One region of the Isoptericola sp. Y581 genome, then DNA from elsewhere that is predicted to be linked to it. Evidence: predicted binding sites of a transcription regulator. Region 1 holds the regulator's gene; the other holds the start of a gene.
What was found. Region 1 encodes LexA, which represses DNA repair genes until DNA is damaged. Its sites were predicted from a motif close to TCGAACANNTGTTCGA; they were not measured.
Positions count from the first base shown of each region.

Region 2: the regulator LexA is predicted to act here: its motif matches at 2,588-2,603, upstream of AC1C2W_RS05205 (HNH endonuclease signature motif containing protein).

Region 1 covers NZ_JCAIUK010000002.1:572,596-577,085, forward strand. The annotation lists gene AC1C2W_RS05725 (ATP-dependent DNA helicase) at 1-343, shown strand, start outside; gene AC1C2W_RS05730 (L-lactate dehydrogenase) at 353-1,312, shown strand; gene lexA (transcriptional repressor LexA) at 1,382-2,188, opposite strand; gene AC1C2W_RS05740 (LysM peptidoglycan-binding domain-containing protein) at 2,436-2,774, shown strand; gene nrdR (transcriptional regulator NrdR) at 2,941-3,471, shown strand; gene AC1C2W_RS05750 (DUF5302 domain-containing protein) at 3,611-3,796, shown strand; gene serA (phosphoglycerate dehydrogenase) at 3,882-4,490, opposite strand, start outside.
Region 2 covers NZ_JCAIUK010000002.1:454,176-458,665, forward strand. The annotation lists gene AC1C2W_RS05195 (molybdopterin-dependent oxidoreductase) at 1-287, shown strand, start outside; gene AC1C2W_RS05200 (LysE family translocator) at 274-879, opposite strand; gene AC1C2W_RS05205 (HNH endonuclease signature motif containing protein) at 985-2,568, opposite strand; gene ileS (isoleucine--tRNA ligase) at 2,976-4,490, shown strand, end outside.

The sequences.
Region 1 (4,490 bases):
GCAGGGCGTGGACGTGCCGGGCCCGTCGTGCCAGCTCGTGCTCGTCGACCGTATCCCGTTCCCGCGCCCGGACGACCCGGTCAAGGCCGCACGGGCGCGGGCCGTGGAGGAGTCGGGCGGCAACGGCTTCATGCAGGTCTCGGCCACGCACGCGGCGCTGCTGCTCGCCCAGGGCTCCGGCCGCCTGGTGCGGGGCAGCGAGGACCGGGGCGTCGTCGCCGTCCTCGACCCCCGGCTCGCGACGGCCCGCTACGGCACCTTCCTCACCCGGTCGATGCCCGACTTCTGGCCGACCACCGACGGCGAGCTCGTCCGCGCTGCGCTGCGTCGGCTCGACACCTAGCCTGGAGCAGTGAACGGCACACGGAGCACGACCAAGCTCGCGATCGTCGGCGCCGGCGCGGTGGGTTCGACCCTCGCGTACGCGGCGCTCGGCCGGGGCGCCGCCAGGTCCGTCGCGCTTATGGACGTGAACCGCGCGAAGGTCGAGGCGGAGGTCCTGGACCTGCGGCACGGCGGCATGTTCATCCCGCAGGCCGAGATCGAGGGCTCGGACGACATCGAGGTGTGCCGGGGTGCGGACGTCGTGGCGGTCACGGCGGGCGCCAAGCAGAAGCCGGGGCAGACCCGCCTGGACCTCGCCGAGGCGACCGTCAACCTGACCCGCACGATCCTGCCGCGGCTCCTTGAGGTGGCGCCCGACGCGGTCTACCTCATGGTCACGAACCCGGTGGACGTCGTCACCTATGCGGCCCAGCAGATCAGCGGGCTCCCGCAGGAGCGCGTCTTCGGCAGCGGCACCGTGCTCGACTCGTCCCGGCTGCGCGACACACTCTCGCGGCACTGCGGGGTCGCCGTCGGAAACGTGCACGCCAACATCGCCGGGGAGCACGGTGACTCGGAGATCGTGCTGTGGAGCTCGGCCACGATCGCCGGCGTGCCCCTGCTGGACTGGCGCCCGTTCCGCGGCCGGCCGCCGCTCGACGAGCCGGCGCGGCGCCGGATCGCGACCGACGTCGTCGAGTCCGCCTACCGGGTCATCGCGGGCAAGGGGGCGACCAACTACGCCGTGGGCCTGGCCGCCACCCGCATCATCGAGGCGATCCTCAACGACGAGCACCGCGTGATGACCGTGTCGTCACGCCTCGACGGCTTCTACGGGATCGAGGACGTGTGCCTCTCGATCCCGTCGCTCGTCGACCGGCGCGGCGTGGCAGAAACCATCGACACGCCGCTCTCGGACGACGAGGTCGCGGGTCTGCGAGCGTCGGCCGAGAGCATGCGTGCGGTCCAGCAGCGACTGGGCCTGTGACGACACTGGGCCTGTGACGACACTGGGCCTGTGACGACCGGGCCGCCGCGGCCGTGACGCCGTCGCGGCTCAGAGGCTGCGGAGTACCGCCACGACCCGGCCGAGCACCTGTGCCTCGTCGCCGGCGATGGGGGAGTACGCCGGGTTCTGCGGCATCAGCCAGGTGTGGCCGTCCGCCTGCCTGAACGTCTTGACCGTGGCCTCGCCGTCGATCATCGCGGCGACGACCTCGCCGTTCTCCGCGACGGGCTGGCTACGCACCACGACCCAGTCCCCGTCGCAGATCGCCGCGTCCACCATCGAGTCGCCCGCGACCTTCAGCAGGAACAGGTCGCCGTCGCCCACGATCTGCCGCGGGAGCGGGAAGACGTCCTCGACGACCTGCTCGGCGAGGATCGGACCGCCCGCGGCGATCCGGCCCACCAACGGTACATACGAGGGCGGCGTGGCCGCCTGGGCGTCAGAGCCGGCCACGGAGCCGGCGACGAAGCCCGGGGTGCGGGCACCGACGGTGCCCGGCGCCTCGCGCGCGGTCCCGGCATCGGGGTCGACGACCTCGATGGCGCGCGGCCGGTTCGGGTCGCGCCGCAGGTACCCCTTGCGCTCCAAGGTGGTGAGCTGGTGCTTGACCGAGGACGGGCTCGCCAGGCCCACGGCCTCGCCGATCTCGCGCATGGTCGGGGGGTAGCCGCGCGCCGCCACGGAGCTCCGGATGGTCTCGAGGACACGCCGCTGGCGCGGAGTGAGCCGGTCGGCGGATGGCGTGAGCTCGCTCACCGAGGCGAGCGTGGCGCCGGGGGCGTCCGTCGCCGTGTCGGCGGTCGCCGTCCACGACTCCGCCGTGGTCGCCGGGGCCTGGTCCCGTCCGCTGGTCATCGCGTTCTCCGTCCTCCAGGGGCGGCCCGCCGCCGGGCCGATGAAATCCGACAAACCTTCCATCGCGCTGGTCGTCACTCTAGGCCAGATGCCCCCCGACATCAAACATCTGTTCGATCGGGTCTCGACCGTGTCGGTCGGACGTGGTACACCTAGTACAGCAGTTCGACGTACAGGTGTTCGAAGAACGTGTGTTCGACGAAGCCGGCGAAGCCGGCAACCGCGACGTGGACCGGAGGACGGGATGATGACCACCTCGAGCGCGACCAAGGACGTGACCGGCTTTCTGGGGCTCGGTGGCCTGCGGCTCACGCGGCGCGGCCGCGTCGTGATCATGTTGCTCGTCGTGCTCGTCCTGGTGGGTGCGGGGCTCGCCGGTCAGCGCGCGGTGGCGGAGTCGCCGGGGTCCGGCGTGGAGGTCCGGCTGCACACGGTCGCCCCGGGCGAGACGCTGTGGCAGTACGCGAGCGCGGTGCGCGGGGCGGGGGAGGACGTGCGGGACGTGGTCGCGGAGCTGCGCGAGCTGAACGGGCTGGCGTCGGCGGAGCTGCTGACCGGCCAGATGGTGATCCTCCCGCTGGACTGAGCGTCGCGCGCACTTCCTGGACCGAGCGTGGCGCGCATCACGGGCGCGCACCACGGTGCAGCAGGGCGCCCGGTCCATGACGGGCCTGCTTGCGCCGAGCGTCACCGGGCGCTTACCTTGTCGGGCAGCCGGGCGCCGGTCCGGAGCCGAGCGCAGGAGACCAGCGATGCACTGCCCGTTCTGCCGCCACGCGGACTCGCGAGTCATCGACTCGCGCACCTCCGACGACGGTGCGTCCATCCGTCGTCGCCGGCAGTGCCCCGCGTGCCAGCGCCGCTTCACCACCATCGAGACCGCGAGCCTGTCGGTCGCGAAGCGCTCCGGCGTCACCGAGCCCTTCAGCCGGGACAAGGTGGTGTCCGGGGTGCGCAAGGCCTGCCAGGGGCGTCCGGTGAGCGCCGACGACCTGGCCGTGCTGGCGCAGAAGGTGGAGGAGACCCTGCGCGCTTCTGGGCGCCCGGAGATCGAGGCCAACGAGGTGGGGCTCGCGATCCTCGGGCCGCTGCGCGAGCTCGACGAGGTCGCCTACCTGCGCTTCGCCAGCGTCTACCAGTCGTTCGAGTCGCTCGAGGACTTCGAGAGCGCCATCACGTCGCTGCGCGCCGAGCGCGAGACCCGTGACGACGACGGGGACGAGGCCGGGGACAGCCGGGATGCGGTCGGTGCGCGGGCGGCGGCCGGGGACGGCACGGAATGACGGCGTCCGGCGCCCGCGCGTCCGACGCCCGAAATGCCCTGGCGTCCCGGATGGCGGTAGCGCATGCTGGACCGGATCAGGTGCTTGCGCGGATGGCCGTGCCAGCACGCCCACCCCGACGGACGACGAGGTGATCGTGATGACGACGGACAATTCACGGGCGGAGAAGCCCAGCGAGGATACGAAGGCGCGCTTCCGGGAGGCGCTGGAGAAGAAGAACGCAGCCAGCCACCCGACCACGGGCAAGGACGCGAACACGGGACAGGTCCACGGCTCCGAGACCGCCGGTCCGGTCCAGAAGATGTTCCGCCGCAAGTCCGGCTGAGCGATCTCGACCACGCGCGCGAAGGGCGCCCCCGGAACTCCGGGGGCGCCCTTCGCGCATCGGCGTCGTCGAGGCGTCGTCGAGGTCAGCCGGCGGCCGGCCCGGGCGGGAACTCGGGACGCTCGAAAGCGTCGCGGATGCGCAGCCGGATCGTCGAGGGCATCTCCTGGAGCTTGGCCGAGGCGCCCCGTTGCGTCACGTCCGAGATGTCGGTCACGACGTACCCGATCTCCCCGCGCGTCGCGAGCATCTGTGCCTCGATGTTGGCGCCGTGGTCGGCGAAGACCTGGTTGACGGCCGCGAGGACGCCCGGGACGTTGCGGTGCAGCAGCATGATGCGGCCGACACCGGTGTGCGCGAGCTGCAGGCCCGGCAGGTTCACGGACAGCGTGGTGGATCCGGTCTGCACGAAGTCGCGGACCTTCTTGGACACGAACTCGCCGATGGCCTCCTGGGCCTCCTCCGTCGAGCCGCCGACGTGCGGCGTCAGGATGACGTTCGGCAGCCCCCGCAGGGGCGAGGTGAACTCGTCGCCGCGCTTTTTGGGTTCGGTCGGGAAGACGTCGACGGCGGCGCCGCCGAGGTGGCCCGACAGGATGTGCTCGCGGAGCGCCTCCACGTCGACGACGAAGCCGCGGGACAGGTTGAGGAAGATGGCCCCAGGCTTCATCCCCGCGAAGAGGTCCGCGCCGAA
Region 2 (4,490 bases), 120 kb from region 1:
CCGCCGGGACCGTGACCCTCGCCGGCGTCGCGTGGGCGCAGCACACCGGCGTCGCGGGCGTCGAGGTGCGGGTGGACGACGGCGCGTGGGTCGCGGCCGAGATCGCCGACACGGTCGGCCCCGACACCTGGCGACAGTGGCGCCTCGACTGGGACGCCACGCCGGGCGACCACCTCGTCGCGGTCCGCATGACGGACGCGGACGGGACCGTCCAGACCGAGGAGCAGGCGCCGCCCGCCCCCGACGGCGCCAGCGGCTGGCACACCATCGAGCTCACGATCCAGTGAGGGACGGACGACCGAGGGCCGCTGACGTCAGGTCCTGGCGGTCGCGGCCAGGCGGGCGCCGAAGAGGACGAGCGCGCCGCCGGTGACGCGGTCGACCCAGCGCACGGCGGACGACCGGCGCAGACGCGGCCCGAGGTACCCGGCGCCGAGCGCGACCAGGGACAGCCATGCCGATCCCAGCACGCAGTGCACCAGCGCGAGGGCACGCGCCCATGAGCAGCGGGTTCACGCCCTCGGGCACGAACTGCGGGATCGTCGCGACGGAGAACACGCCGACCCTGGGGTTCATCAGGTTGGTGCCCAGGCCCATCGTGAAGTCGCGCCGTCGGTCGCCCGTGGGGAGCGGCACGTCCGGCTCGGCGTCGTCCCCGCGGGCGCGGCGGAACGACCCTCGGATCATCGACACGCCCAACCAGACCAGGTAGGCGGCGCCGGCGACGGTGAGCACGCGGTAGGCGGTCTGGCTGGCGGCGAGCAGCGCGGCCGCGCCGCCGGCGGCGGCGGCGACGCCCCAGGTCAGCGTGCCGAACTGGATCCCGAGCAACGCCGCGAACCCTTGCGAGCGCGAGCGGGCGACGGTGCTGCGCCGCACGAGTGCGGTGTCGAGCCCGGGGACGATCGTCAGCAGCCCGGCGACGAGCGCGAACGCGAGCAGGCCGTCAGGGATGGTCAGGGCGTCGCGTTACGGCCGGGCGCGTCAGAACGGCGGCGGGCGGTCGTCGGGCAGGAAGGGCTGCGGCGGTGCCCTGTGCCGGGTGGTCTCGGGTCGGGTGGGCTCCGTGAGGTGGACCCGCCCCGTCGGCGACGTCCACTCGAGCGTGCCGTCGGGCGGGTCGCTCCTCGTGGCTGTGCCGGCGACCTGGCAGACCGTCCACCGCGTGCTGTGCTTCGTCACGTGATGTCGGCGGCACAGATGGGCCAGGTTGTCCGCCCGCGTCTGTCCGCCGTCGGCCCACGCCACCGTGTGGTCGACGTCGCTGCGGGCGGCGGGGCGGGTGCAGCCGGGGAAGCGGCAGGTCGCGTCCCGCTCGGCCAGGAGCGCCCGCAGGTCCGCGGGGACGACGTAGGAGCTGCGCCCCACGGACAGCACGACGCCCGTCTCGGGGTGCGTGAGGATGCGCCGGAAGGACGGCGCGTGGGCGCACAGGGACCGGGCGGTCTCGGCGTCGATCGGGACGTGCCCGTCCAGGATCGCCGGGGCGTCCGTGATCCCGAGCAGGCTCAGGACGGGGACGGTGACGTTCACGCGCGGACGGACGGCGCGGGCCAGGGGCGCGAGCGATCCGGGGGCGCCGGTGCCGGGCGGGAGATCGAGGGTGCCGTCGTCGAGGAGGAGGTCCGTCAGCGCGTCGGCGCGCAGCTCCCCGCGACAGCGGGGGTCGCCGTCGTCGTGGAGGCGGTCGGCGAGCACGTCGAGCCGATCGGCGACGGCGTGGGCGTGCACGGCGGGCAGGTGCGCGGTGAGCCACGCCATGCCGTCGCGGCCGGGGTCGACCCACACGCCGCGGTGGCGGCGGGCGTCCGCGTGCCGGACGTCCAGGGGTGTGGGGTGTGCCAGGTCGCGGGCGCGGCGGACGGCGCGGACGAACTGGGCGGGGGTGCTCGTGGTCGCGGCGTGCAGGACGCCGGTCTCCACGGAGCGAGCGGCGGCGGGATCGAGATCGCCGACCTGGCCCGCGAGGATGCTCGCGTGCCGCCAGGAGGTGCGTCCCTCGGCGAGGAGGGCGAGCATCCGCGGGGCGTGGTCAGTGAGGGTGCACGCGTGGTCGAGCAGGGTGCCGGCGGCGGTCTCGCCGAGGTGCAGGGCGGTGGCCAGGTCCGCGACCACGGCTCGGTACGCCAGCTCGTCCCGGCGGGCGGTGTCCGCGCGGGCGGTCATCGGGTCCGACTCGTCGAGGAGCGCGCTCTCGCACTCCGCGGCCTGGGCCGCGAGGCGCGCCGCCAGTGCCGCGCGCTCGGCCTCGAGGCGCGCGATCTGCGCCTGCACCGCCTCCAGCCTCGCCATGGTGTCGTCGAGGCTCGGCAGGCGCGCGACCGTGGAGCTGCTGGAACCGTCCCCGCGTCCGGCGCTGGGTCCCGGTGGGACGAACGCGTCGATGGCGTCGTCAGCGAAACGGCCGCGGGGATCCTCGCCGGCGAGGACCGCCCGTGCGCGATCGACCTCGGCGGCCTGGGCGACGGGCAGGGGGCCCAGATCCAACCCGAGCAGCCGGTCGAGCTCGGCGCGCCACGCACCCGCGGCGGCGGGTGTGCCGGCCTGCTCGGGATGCGTCGTCGTCATGGATCAACGATACCGGAAATCGAACGTATGTTCTAGCCCTCAGGCCGACGTGAGGCTGCCGAAATGCCGGGCGCGGGGCGCGGTGTGGCGCCTGCCGCCGCACGAGCATGCCGCCATGTACCGCAGGGATGCGCACCGGGTTGCGCGCCTGGCTACCATGGACCCACAGGCATCGACCCGGCCATCACCGGTGAGCCTCCGGAAGAACCGGCCGCACCTCAGCCTTAGTAGAACCGGACGGGTAGGCCCGTCACAGCCGTGAACGAGCGGCGGGTGTCAGCACCATCGACGTCCGCAAGCGGGGTGGTACCGCGGGACCCGCGCCTTCGGGCGGGGGCATCGTCCTCGCACGGCAGCAGCGACGTCGACCCGTACCACCGCCAGCTCGTTCGCACAGGAGCCCCCCCATGGCCTACCCCCAGCACCGCTCGTCCGACCCGCAGCCCGACCAGTCGGCCGATCAGCAGGGCGCAGCCTTCGGCATCGCCGGCGTCCCCGCGTCCCCGGACCTGCCGGCCATCGAGCGGGAGATCCTGGACTTCTGGGCTGCCGACGACACGTTCCGCGCGTCGGTCGCGAAGAACCCGGCGGGCCAGGACGGCAGCAACGAGTTCGTCTTCTACGACGGCCCGCCGTTCGCCAACGGCCTGCCGCACTACGGCCACCTGCTCACCGGGTACGCGAAGGACGTCGTGCCGCGCTACCAGACCATGCGCGGCAAGCACGTGGAGCGCCGGTTCGGCTGGGACACGCACGGCCTGCCGGCCGAGCTCGAGGCGATGAGCCAGCTCGGCATCAAGACCAAGGACGAGATCGTCGAGCTGGGCATCGAGAAGTTCAACGCCGCCTGCCGCGCGTCGGTGCTGCGCTACACCTCGGACTGGCGCGACTACGTGACCCGCCAGGCGCGCTGGGTCGACTTCGACCACGACTACAAGACGCTCAACGCCACGTACATGGAGTCCGTGCTCTGGGGCTTCAAGACCCTGTACGACAAGGGCCTCGTCTACGAGGACTTCCGCGTGCTGCCGTACTGCTGGAACGACCAGACGCCGCTCAGCAACCACGAGCTGCGCATGGACGACGACGTCTACCAGACCCGGCAGGACCCGGCGGTCACGGTGGGCTTCGACGTGGTCTCGACCCTTCGACAGGCTCAGGACGGCGCGGGCTCGACCGGCAAGGACGGCGGCGGGGTCCGCCCCGGCGACAAGCTGCTCATCTGGACGACGACGCCCTGGACGCTGCCGTCCAACCTGCTGGTCATGGTGGGGCTGGACATCGACTATGTCGTCGTCGAGTCGTCGTTCACGGGCACGCCGCAGCGCTACGTGCTCGCCGCGGCGCGTGTCGACGGCTACGCCCGAGAGCTCACGGACGAGGGCGAGGACGCGCCGCGCGTCGTCGGGCAGCTCACCGGCCGCGACCTGCTCGGTGTGTCGTACGCCCCGCCGTTCAGCTACTACGAGGGGCGCGAGCGTGCGCACCGCGTGGTGGAGGCGGACTTCGTCACGACGACGGACGGCACCGGCCTGGTGCACAGCGCCGGCGCGTTCGGCGAGGACGACAAGATCGTCTGCGACCGCGAGGGCGTCGCGTCCGTGATGCCCGTGGGCGCGGACGGCAAGTTCACGCACCCCGTCGACGAGTACGCGGGGCTGCAGGTCTTCGACGCGAACCTGCCCATCATCGACCACCTCAAGGCACGCACCCGCGGGGAGGCGGAGGCCGGCTCCACGACGTCCGGCACGGTGCTGCTGCGCCGCGAGTCGTACGCGCACTCCTACCCGCACTGCTGGCGCTGCCGGCAGCCGCTCATCTACATGGGCGTGTCGTCGTGGTTCGTCGAGGTCACCAAGATCAAGGAGCGCATGCTCGAGCTGGCCGAGCAGATCTCCTGGACGCCCGAGCACATCAAGCAC